DNA from 2 places in the Mesorhizobium sp. DxT genome. Region 2 is predicted to be linked to the other one. Evidence: riboswitches for the same ligand, from Rfam matches in the RefSeq annotation. Region 2 holds a riboswitch; the other holds the start of a gene.

Region 1 (5,762 bases), on a different contig from region 2:
ATCGTCTGCCGGCCCCAGGCCGGCCTCGACATAGGCGAGCACACTCGCGTAGCCGTCCATATCGGGCTCCTGCGGCAGATAGCGCACAGTCGCTGTCGGCTGCCGGAAAATCTCGCCGTCCTGCGGCTCGACCATGCCGGCCGCGATCTTGAGCAGTGTCGATTTGCCCGATCCGTTGCGACCCACAAGCGCAATCTTCTCGCCGGAAGATGCCGAGAGCGAAGCGCCGTCGAGCAGCGGAGTGCCGCCGAAGGTCAGCCGAATGCCGTCAAGGGTAAGAAGCGGTGGAGCCATCGTCACATGCGGAAATAGGAAACAGGATGGGCGATCAGAAGGGCGCGACCGGACTGGAGCGTCACGCTCAGGTCGCCCCGCACTTCATTCGAGAGGGTCAACGACGAGCCGAAAGGAACCGTTCGGTCGGAAAGCGGCCATTTCGCACCGGATAGCGTAAGCCCTTCGAGGTCGGAGAACGGCAACACGCTGAACAGCGTCCCGTCCTCGTAATCGAAGCGCCTTGTAATGCCCGGCAACACGGGCGTTCCTTCCTGCTGACCACTGGTCAAAAGGCACTGTGTGCCCCCTTCGGCCAGCCGCAAAGCGGCCGCAAGATGCAGGAAGGCGTGATCGGCACGCGCGCCGCCGAACGCACCGACGAGGATAAGCTCGTCAGCGCCACGGGCCAGCGCGGCATCGATGGCGATTTCACCGTCGGTCTTGTCCTTGTCGGCCGGGAATATCTCGGTCGGCACGTCGCCATGGGCCTGCCTCAACCCGTCGTCGACGGAATCGAAATCGCCCGTCCACAATTCCGGAACGATGCCAAGCACGCTTGCGTGGCGGATGCCGGAATCGGCGGCGATCACCCGGGTGTGCTCGAGTTGGCCGGCAAGCCGGGGCGTGGCGACGAGGTCGCCGCCAAGAAGGATGGCGAAGCGGGTCATGCGCGTCGCCTCTATCACGCGAGCCCAATGAAGCGAAAGCGCCTTGCATCGCGTCTGCCAAACAATCGCTTGCCTAGCCTTGCCCGCAGCCCTATTTCTGGAACCGCTCTAACGGGGTGCCGGACGCGAACCATGCGGACCGGCTGAGAGGCATGAGGGGCAACCCTGCCAACCCGCTGAACCTGATCCGGCTCATACCGGCGGAGGGATTAGACGCTGCAGCCAAAGCGCCTGATTTCCCTTGAAACACAAGCCAAGGAGGCGCCCGATGCGCGACCGTTTTCTCATCATCCTCACCGCTTCTCTGGGTCTCGCCGCCATGCCGGCCGCAGCTCAGGAAAAGCTGACCGTCTATACCTATGAGAGCTTTACCGCCTCATGGGGTCCCGGCCCGGTCGTCGAGAAAACGTTCGAGGCAGAATGCGGCTGCGACCTGGAATTCGTTGCGGTGGCCGACGGCGTGGCGCTTCTGAACCGTCTCAAGCTCGAAGGCAGCGGCACGCAGGCCGATATCGTTCTGGGGCTGGACACCAATCTTACGCACGAAGCGCGCGAGACAGGCCTGTTCGCGCTACACGGCATTTCGCTCGAACGCGTTGATGTACCGGGCGGCTGGGACGACGACATGTTCGTGCCGTTCGACTATGGCTACTTCGCCTTTGTCTACGACACCGAGGCGATCGCGACGCCCCCCGCAAGCCTGAAGGAACTGGTCGAAGGCGACCCTGAGGAGAAGATCGTCATCCAGGACCCGCGCACCTCGACGCCCGGGCTCGGCCTGCTTTTGTGGGTGAAAGCTGTCTACGGCGACGACGCGCAGGCCGCCTGGGAGAAGCTCGGCCAGCGCGTGCTGACGGTAACGCCCGGCTGGAGCGAGGCCTACGGCCTGTTCACCAGCGGCGAGGCGGGAATGGTCCTTTCCTACACGACATCGCCCGCCTATCACGAGATTGCCGAGGACAGCCAGCGTTACAAAGCAGCAAGTTTCGAGGAGGGACACTACCTGCAGGTCGAGGTGGCGGGCGCAACGATCAAGGGCGCGGAGAACCCGCTGACCACCCAGTTCCTCGAATTCATGACCAGACCTGGTTTCCAGGATGCGATCCCCGAGACCAATTGGATGTTCCCGGCCGGCGAAACCTCAGGACCGCTCAACCCGGTCTTCGACACTCTCGTCGAGCCTTCCAAAACGCTCGCGTTCACGCCCGAGCAGGTCGCCCAGAACCGACAGCGCTGGATCGACGAGTGGCTTGCCGTGATGAGCCGCTGAACTCTCAATGACGCGCGATCGCCGCATTCTGGCAGGCATTTCCGCTCTAGCGGCGATCGCGGTGTTGATCGGCGGGGCCTTTGCGGGCCTCGCGTGGGAAGCATTCTCAGACTGGTCGGGCGCGCTTTCCGCATTCAATGCCTACCTCCTGCGGATCGTTCGTTTCACCTTGTGGCAGGCGGTTCTTTCGACGGTTCTTTCCGTCGTGCCGGCGATGCTCGTTGCGCGAGCGCTTGCGCGCCACCCCGCCTTTCCCGGCCGCAGCTTGATCCTGCGCATGTTTGCGCTGCCGCTGGCGCTGCCCGCCATCGTCGCAGCACTCGGCGTTCTGGCGCTGCTAGGCCGCGCGGGGCTTTTCGCCGATGTCCTTACCGCCGCGACCGGTGCGCGCTGGCAGGGCATTTACGGACTTTCGGGAATTCTGGTCGCTCATGTCTTCTTCAACCTGCCCCTGGCGACGCGGCTGTTCCTGCAGGCGCTCGAAACCATTCCTGCCGACCAGTGGCGACTTGTGGCTCAACTGGGCATCGGCGCCCGAACCGGCTTCCGGCTCATAGAATGGCCTGTGCTGCGCGCTGCATTGCCGGGGATCGCGGGCCTTGTCTTCATGCTCTGCGTAACCTCCTTCACCATCGTGCTGACGCTGGGCGGCGGCCCGCGTGCAACGACGCTGGAGGTGGCGATCTACCAGGCACTGCGCTTCGATTTCGACCCCGCCCGTGCGGTGACATTGACGGCGTTGCAGATCGTCCTCACGGCGGCAGTCGTAGCGGTACTGATCCGGCTCGGGGCAAACATGACGGGCGACGCGAACCTTCCGGTCGCCCCCCGCCGACCCGTCGTGGCTGGAAAGTTCGAGCGGGTCGCCAATGGCGCACTCATCCTTGCGGCCCTGCTCTTCGTTGCCGGGCCGCTTGCCGCGACCGTCATCGCAGGCTTGCGCGCAGACCTTGCGCGGCTGGCGGCAGACCCGGCCGTGCATGCTGCCACCATGACCAGCCTTCTGCTGGCGCTTATCGCCGCCTTGCTTTCCGTTGCGCTGTCGCTGGCACTCACCATGGCCCGGCGTGCGGTGGAATTGCGCAGATCGTCTTCAGGATCACCGTCCCTGCTTGAGCGTATGCTGGATACCGGTGCCGGCTTCGTCCTCGTCGTGCCGCCCATAGTCGTCGGCGCCGGCTGGTTCATCCTGCTTCGCCAGACCGGCAATGTCTTTGCGGTCGCCCCCATCATGGTGATAACCGTCAACGCCGTAATGGCGATGCCTTTTGCAATCCGGGCGATCAGACCCGCCTACGACGCGGCCAGCGCACGCCACGAAAGGCTGTGCGCCTCACTCGGCATTTCGGGCGTCAACCGCTTCCGCCTGGTGGATTGGCCATCCATCCGCCGCCCGATGTTGATGGCGCTCGCCTTCGCCATGGCGCTGTCGCTTGGCGATCTCGGGGTGATTGCCCTGTTCGGCTCCGATTCTGTGCAGACCCTGCCCTATCTGCTGCTGGCGCGTATGGGCAGCTACCGAACCGAAGATGCCGCAGGGCTTGCGCTTTTTCTTGGCATCCTTTGCCTCCTCCTGATGATGCTTGTCGACAACGCGAGGAGAAGCCGGTGAGTGGTGCCGCAGTCCGGCTCGATGACGTGGTTTTCAGCTACGGCGAGACCTCGATGGCCTTCGACCTCGCTGTCGGGGCGGGTTCCATCGTCGCTGTGATGGGACCGAGCGGTTCGGGAAAATCGACGCTGCTCAACCTTGTAGCGGGCTTCGAGACGCCGGCCTCCGGCCATGTGCTGATAGGTGATCTCGATGCAACGACCTTGCCACCGGCCCGACGTTCCGTTTCCATGATCTTCCAGGAGAACAATCTCTTTGCCCATCTGGACGTAGCCAGCAATGTCGGCCTCGGACGATCGGCGGCACTCCGCCTGTCGCCCAGGGATCGCGAGGACGTCGCTGCCGCTCTTGCCCGCACAGGGCTGACCGGCAAGGAACGGCGCCTGCCCGCCGAACTGTCTGGCGGAGAACGCCAGCGCGTGGCGCTTTCTCGCGTGTTGGTGCGCGATCGGCCGGTGCTGCTGCTCGACGAACCATTTGCCTCGCTCGGGCCCGCCTTGCGCCGCGAGATGCTGGAACTGGTGCGCGAACTGCACGCAGAACGGGGCATGACGATCATGATGATTACACACCACCCGGACGACGCCGAAGCGCTCGCCGACCATGTCGCTTTCATCGAAGACGGAAAAGTCGCTGCCTACGCAGCAGCGGAAAAGATGTTCTCGGACAATGCGCCTGCGGCATTCAGGGCTTACATCGGAGCTTGACAGCCCGCTTGCCGATGTCCCTGCCCGGAAGCCGACACAATTCCCGGTCAAATCCCGCAAACTGAAGGGCGTGGCTTGTTTCCGTACCGGGACTCTGGCTTAGCTCGTTTGCAACCCTTTTGCCTCTATTCCGTTTCTGAAGCATCGAATTCGATGAAAGGACAACGAGCTGTCCACGCCAATGCAGGATAAGTTGAAGCTCCGGTCCCAAACCGGACCGGGCTGCGCTCTGCGGCGCGGTGTGATCTTGCTCGGCCTGATTTCTTCGCTTGCAGGCTGCCAGGTGCTCGAAGGCGCGACCGGCAACAGCGACGCGTTCCAGCCCTCTGCCAATCCCGTTACCGTCGATACGGTCACCCGAAACGACCGCATGGCGGCGATCGCGCGCGAGCAGCATCCGCGCATTCTCGCGACATATGGCGGTGAATATTCTGATCGCAAGTTGGAGCGTATGGTCGCCAGGGTCGTCGGCACACTGACGCTCGACCCCGAAAACCCGAACCAGACCTACCAGATCACCATACTGAATTCGCCCAACATCAACGCCTTCGCTCTGCCGGGAGGCTATCTCTACGTGACGCGCGGACTGCTGGCGCTCGCCAACGATTCGGCCGAGCTTGCCGCCGTGCTGGCGCACGAAATGGCGCATGTGACCGCAAATCACGGCATCCAGCGCCAACAGAAGGAAGCCGAAGAGGTTCTGGCCTCGCAGGTGGTCAACGACGTTCTTGGCAGCGATCCCGCCGCACGGGTGGCTCTTGTGCGCGGCAAGCTGCGGCTTGCGCAATTCTCCCGCAATCAGGAGCTCGAAGCAGACGCAATCGGTATCCGTGCAATCGCGCGCGCCGGCTACGATCCTTTTGCCTCGGCACGGTTCCTGCAGTCGATGGCTTCCTACAGCGCATCGCGCAACGTGACGGGTGCCGTCGACGAGAACCTCGACTTTCTGGCGAGCCACCCGACTGCGCCACAGCGCATAGAGCTCGCGCTTCGGCACGCCCGTCAGTACGGAGCGCCGGGTACGGGCACGCGCGACCGCGACCAGTTCCTGGAAGGCCTTGACGGCATGCTGTTCGGCGACACGCCGGAAGAAGGCTTCGTGCGTGGGCTGACCTTCATGCACCCGAAACTTGGCGTGGCATTTTCGGTGCCCGAGGGCTTCGTGATCGACAACACGGCGGCAGCCGTAACCGCCGCGGGGCCGGGCGATGTCGCCATTCGCTTCGATG
Region 2 (5,762 bases):
AGATGCTGATGATGATCCTGACGGGCGTGGTGCTCGGCCTGCTGTTCCGCTCCCTTTCATCGCTGCTTTCGCGGCTCATCGACCCGAATGACTTCGCCGTGCTGCAAGGCGCAAGTTTTGCCAATTTCCAGTCACTCGATCCAGCGCTGCTTGCCGCAGGGGCCACCGTGACCGTGCTCGGAACGCTGGCCGCATGGCGGACGCGGCATACGCTCGACGTCGTCGCGCTCGGGCGAGAAGCCGCGGTCGGCCTCGGCCTCGACTGGAACCGCACTGTCACCGCTCACCTTCTCCTCGTTGCCTGCCTCGTCGCCAGCGCGACGGCGCTGGTCGGGCCGCTCGCCTTTCTGGGACTGCTGGTCGTGGCGGTGGCCGAGCGCATCTGCGGCACGCGACGCCACGCCGTTCTGTTTCCGGCTGCCTGCGGCGTCGGCGTCGTGATGCTTGTCGGCGCGCAGCTCATCGGTCGCGCCGGCTTCGGCGGCGCTGTCGTCATCAGCGTTATCGTGGAGTTCGTCGGCGGGCTCGTGTTCCTGGCCTTGCTGTTTGCGCGGAGGCGCCAATGATCGAGATCGAAGACGTCTCCTTTGCCCGGCAGGGCACGCCGGTCCTGCAGGACATATCGCTTTCGATTCCCCCTGGCGGCGTGACGGCCCTCGTCGGACCCAACGGTGCGGGCAAATCGACCCTTTTGTCGCTGATGGCGCGGCTGCTGCCGCTTGAGACCGGCAGGATCACCATCGCCGGACAATCCGTCGCGCACACCCGGTCGGACGCGTTGGCACGCACGGTCGCGATCCTGCGCCAGGACACGCTCGTCTCCAGCCGCCTGCGCGTCGGGGAGCTGGTCGGCTTCGGACGGTTTCCCCACAGCCGCGGCCGGCTGACCGACGACGACCGCCATCTCATCGACGACGCGCTGCGGGAGTTCGACCTGATCGGACTTGCGGACCGGTTCGTCGAGACATTGTCGGGCGGGCAGCGCCAGCGCGCGATGGTGGCGATGGCCTATTGCCAGGGTTGCGACTGCATGCTGCTCGACGAGCCGCTCAACAATCTGGACATGTTCTACGCGCGCGAGCTGATGCGGATATTGCGCGACCTCGCCGACCGACAGGGCAAGACCATCGTCATTGTGCTACACGACATCAACCATGCCGCCACCTATGCCGACCGCATCGTCGCCCTGCGTGACGGCAGGCTCGTCAGCTTCGACCGCACCGATCAGGTGCTGGTGCCTGAAAGGCTCGAGCAGATCTTCGGCTACCGGATGGAGATCGCTACCGTGGATGGCCAGCCGGTGGTGCTGCACCACCGCTGACAGTGATCGCACGTTGCGTGAACGCCACAGCTTCGCCAAATCGCATATAATGTGGAGAATTTTTGTCATCTTTATTGCCATTTGGCGGCAGCAACCCTAGGAAAGCTTCCGGGCGGTGCATTGCAGCGGCTTCCGTTGTCCGGCGCCGGCAACGCAGGCTTTATCCGCTTCCATGGATTGGGGCATTTTCTGGGGGTTTCAGACATGACGTCGTTCTTCGACCGCGCACTTCTTGCCGGCACCGCACTTGCACTTCTTGCAAGTGCTTCCGCGGCCTTCGCCCAGAGCGAGGATGACACTGCCACCCAGGATGCGCCTGCGACGGAAGAAGCCGTACCGACCGCAAACGGTGCGACGCTGCTGCCTCGCCTCGATGTCGGCGCCGGAGCGGAAGGCACGGTCGGCACGAATGTGATCGCCATCACCCAAGACGAGCTTGAAAAGAAGCAGCCAAGTGACCTTCAGGAAGTGTTTTCCGGCGAGCCCGGCGTAGCGGTTGGCGGCGCCATCCCCAGCACGCAGAAGATTTTCGTCAACGGCGTCGACGAGACAAACCTCGCGGTCACCGTCGACGGCTCGCGCCAGAACAACAAGGTCTTCCACCACAACGGCACCTACCTGCTCGATCCCGCGCTGCTGAAGGCCGTGACCGTTCAGCCGGGTGTCGCTCCGGCCGATGCGGGACCGGCGGCACTTGGCGGCTCGATGGGTTTCGAGACGGTCGATGCCGTCGACCTGCTGGAGCCGGGCCGCAATTTCGGCGGCTTCATCAGCGGCACCTTCGATACCAACAGCGAGACCTACACGACCGGAATCAGCGCCTATGGCATAAAGGACGGGTTCGAGTTTCTCGGCTACCTGAACTACTCCAATGGCGGCAACTTCACCGCCGGCAACGGCCAGGAGATGCCAGGCACCGGAACCGACCTGCTGAGCGGGCTCGGCAAGCTCGCCTACGAGACGGAAGAAGGCCATCGCTTCGAGATCAGCCACGAACAGGTGCGCGACGACGAGATGCGGCCCTATCGTGCGAACTTCTATTTCAACCGCGGTCTTGAGCCGGAAATACGCCGCTACGAGCTCAACAGGCAGAACACCGTCTTCACCTACGACATGGTCGCGCCCGTCGACATGTGGGACCCGAAGATCGTGCTCGCCTACAGCCGCACGCAGGTCGAGACGCCGTTCTACGATTTCAGGACGGGCGAGATCGTCGCCCCGGCAATCGGCACCACAGCGAGCTTCAACGGCAAGGTCGAGAACAAGTTCGCCTTCGACATCGGCAGCGTGACCGCCGGCGTCGACTTTTACAACGACAAGGCGCATCTCAACTACGATGCCGTTCCGCCCGAACTGACCACGGAGCGCGCGTCCAATATCGGCGCGTACGCGCAGGCGCGGCTGGAGCCGTTCGACCGGACGCGTATTTCGTTCGGCGGCCGTGCCGACCACCAGTGGTTCACCGGCGTCGACGGATCGGACTGGACCAATGCGGGCGTCGGCGGCAACATCTCCGGCGAATACGACCTGCTGCCCGATTTCCTAACCGTAAAGGCGGGCGCTGCGCGCGTTTGGGGCGGCGTGCCGCTGGCGGAAAACTTCATCCACCGCACGACCTGGACCTACGGATCCGGCCCGGAACCGGTGACATCCGTCAACCTGACCGGCAGTCTCGAAGCGCGGTTCGACGGGTTCACCGTCGAGGCCGGCATCTTCCAGACCGACATTCGGAATGCGCGGTTCCCCTCGGCCGACCCCAACCGCTCCTACGATCTGGATTCGTGGGGCTGGGAAATCGGCGCCGGCTATGACTGGGGTCCGGGCTTCGTGCGCGCCAAATACGTCAACGTCTATGCCGACGTCGACGGCATTCCAGCGGATACCGAAGTCGGCCGCTACCTGACGACCCCCGTCGGCGAGATCATCATGCTGACAGCCGGCTACACCTTCGAGAACCACGGGGTCACTATCGGCGCCGACGCGGAATTCGGACTTGCGAACGATCGTACCCTGGTGCGTCACCCGAGCGATCCCGGATCGCCGAAAGTGGCCCTGCCGGCCTATGAGGTCGTCAACGCCTTCGTCGAATACACGCCGCCGCAGATGCAGAACATCACGCTGCGGGCCGAAGCGCGAAACATCTTCGACGAGGCCTATACGAGCCGCGCAAGCTACGGCCAGGACTTCGACGGCGTGATGCCGCATCTGGAGCCCGGCCGCACGTTCCGCTTCAACGCTCGGGTCCGCTTCTAGGATCGACCTATACAGACAACGAAATCGACTGCCTGAGGAGTGGCGGCATCGAAAGGTGCCGCCGCTCTTTCAGTTCTGGCCCCTTCGGACGCCGCATCTGGCCGAGTTGACGAGCGCCGCGGCCTTGCATAGGTTGCAGCCATTCCGAGGGGTGCACCGCACGGTGCTGAGACGGCGTTGAGCCGGACCCTTGAACCTGATCCGGGTCATGCCGGCGTAGGAACGGAAAAAGGGTCCCGCCAATCGGGGCAATCCTGATCTCTTCTTCGCTTCACCTGGATCTCCATGATGACCATCGGGAGATCGCCATGCAGCCATTCTTGTTCGAACGTCCGCCTGATCCGTCGACCTGAGCGCGAAGGCTCATGTCTCCACTGTCGACGGTTCTGCGCACTGTCGTCGTCCTGCTGGTCGCCTGGCAGGCGCTTGTGCTTGTGCTCGAACCGCCCCGCTACATCCTGCCGGGTCCGCTCGACGTCGCCGAGGCGCTATGGCGCCAGAGAAGCTATCTCCTTGCCAACACGGCCGTGACGCTGGCCGAGATCGCTATTGGCTTCGCGGCTGGCACCGCCCTGGGCATCGTCACCGCGTTGGGCATCGTCGCGCTGCCCCGGTTCGGCGCGGTCGCCTGGCCGCTGGTGCTGGTGGCGCAGGCCTTCCCCGTCTTCGTGATCGCGCCGCTGCTGGTGCTGTGGTTCGGCTTCGGCATGGCGTCCAAGGTCGCGATGACCACGCTGATCATCTTCTTTCCCGTTGCCTCTGCCTTTGCCGACGGTCTGCGGCGCACCGACCCCGATGTGCTCGACGCCGCCGCTTTGACGCAGGCCGGCAACCTCGAAACGCTGTTCCAGATCCGGGTGCCGCTCGCCTTGCCCGCACTGATTTCCGGCCTGCGGGTCGCGGCCCCGCTTGCGCCGCTGGGCGCGATCATCGGCGAATGGGTCGGCGCCTCCGCCGGCCTCGGCTTCGTGATGATCCAGGCCAATGCGCGGCTTCAGACAGACATCGTCTTTGCCGCGATGACCATCGTCGCAGCCCTCACCCTTGCCCTGCGCGGACTGGTCGACGCGCTGGCGCCGCTTCTCGTGCCGTGGGCAAGGGAAGCATGACGACCGAACCTTCAGGAGCCAACACCACCATGACAAGACCCATCCTTCTGGCCATAGCCCTCAGCCTCGCCGCGATAGGACAATCGCAAGCGCAGGAGCGCCTGACCGTATTGCTGGAGTGGTTCGTCAATCCCGACCACGCTCCGCTTGTCGTTGCACAGCAGCTTGGTCTGTTCGAGGAAGCGGGGCTCGACGTCGAGCTGTTGCCGCCCTCCGATCCCTCCATCGTGCCGCGCGCTGTCGCGTCTGGACAGGCCGACATCGGCATTCACTACCAGCCGAACCTCTATCTGGATCATGCCGCCGGTGTTCCGCTCATCCGCGTCGGGACGCTGGTCGAGACGCCACTGAACACCGTGACCGTGCTGGCCGACGGCCCGATCGAGAGCATCGCCGATCTCGCCGGCAAACGCATCGGCTACTCCGTATCGGGTTTTCAGGATGCGATGCTGGGACGGATGCTGGAGAGCGCCGGTGTCGGGCTAGAAGACGTCGAGCTCATCAACGTCAACTTCTCGCTGTCGCCGTCGCTGATCGGCGGGCAGGTGGACGCGACCATCGGGGGATTTCGCAATTTCGAGCTCACCCAGATGCAGCTCGAAGGCCATGAAGGCCGCGCCTTCTTTCCCGAGGAGCACGGCGTCCCGGTCTATGACGAGCTGATCTTCGTTACCCGGCCTGACCTTGCCGACGACGACCGGCTGCCGCGCTTCCTGCAGGCAGTGGAGCGCGGCGCGATCCACCTGACCAACCATCCTGAGGAGAGCTGGAAGCTCTTCATCCGCGCCTACCCCGACCTCGACGATGCGCTCAACCGGCAGGCGTGGATCGACACGCTGCCGCGTTTCGCCAAGCGGCCGATGGCGCTCGACCGCACCCGCTATCAGCGGTTCGGCGCATTCATGGTGGAAAGCGGACTGATCGAGGCAGCGCCAACTGTCGACGCGATCGCCGTGGAACTGCAATGAGCGATTTTCCCGAACAAGCCGCCGAGATGCTGCAACGCCTGCGCGGCGCCACCCCACGCGTGCATTGCCTCATGAACACGGTCGTCCAGAAATTGGTGGCGGACGGGCTGT

What was found. Region 2 has a riboswitch for thiamine pyrophosphate ahead of ACVJNE_RS08655 (ABC transporter permease). Riboswitches for the same ligand answer to the same signal wherever they lie in the genome.
Region 1: linked by a shared signal. The riboswitch ahead of thiB (thiamine ABC transporter substrate binding subunit) and the one ahead of ACVJNE_RS08655 (ABC transporter permease) in region 2 are both predicted to bind thiamine pyrophosphate.

What each region holds. Positions count from the first base shown of each region.
Region 1 covers NZ_JBZFLJ010000010.1:77,537-83,298, forward strand. The annotation lists gene ACVJNE_RS18410 (ABC-F family ATP-binding cassette domain-containing protein) at 1-294, opposite strand, end outside; gene ACVJNE_RS18415 (thiamine diphosphokinase) at 297-944, opposite strand; TPP riboswitch at 1,047-1,170, shown strand; gene thiB (thiamine ABC transporter substrate binding subunit) at 1,213-2,214, shown strand; gene thiP (thiamine/thiamine pyrophosphate ABC transporter permease) at 2,222-3,826, shown strand; gene thiQ (thiamine ABC transporter ATP-binding protein) at 3,823-4,533, shown strand; gene ACVJNE_RS18435 (M48 family metalloprotease) at 4,715-5,762, shown strand, end outside.
Region 2 covers NZ_JBZFLJ010000003.1:314,675-320,436, reverse strand. The annotation lists gene ACVJNE_RS08670 (iron chelate uptake ABC transporter family permease subunit) at 1-566, shown strand, start outside; gene ACVJNE_RS08665 (iron ABC transporter ATP-binding protein) at 563-1,321, shown strand; gene ACVJNE_RS08660 (TonB-dependent receptor domain-containing protein) at 1,526-3,574, shown strand; TPP riboswitch at 3,712-3,814, shown strand; gene ACVJNE_RS08655 (ABC transporter permease) at 3,940-4,683, shown strand; gene ACVJNE_RS08650 (ABC transporter substrate-binding protein) at 4,713-5,651, shown strand; gene ACVJNE_RS08645 (hydroxyethylthiazole kinase) at 5,648-5,762, shown strand, end outside.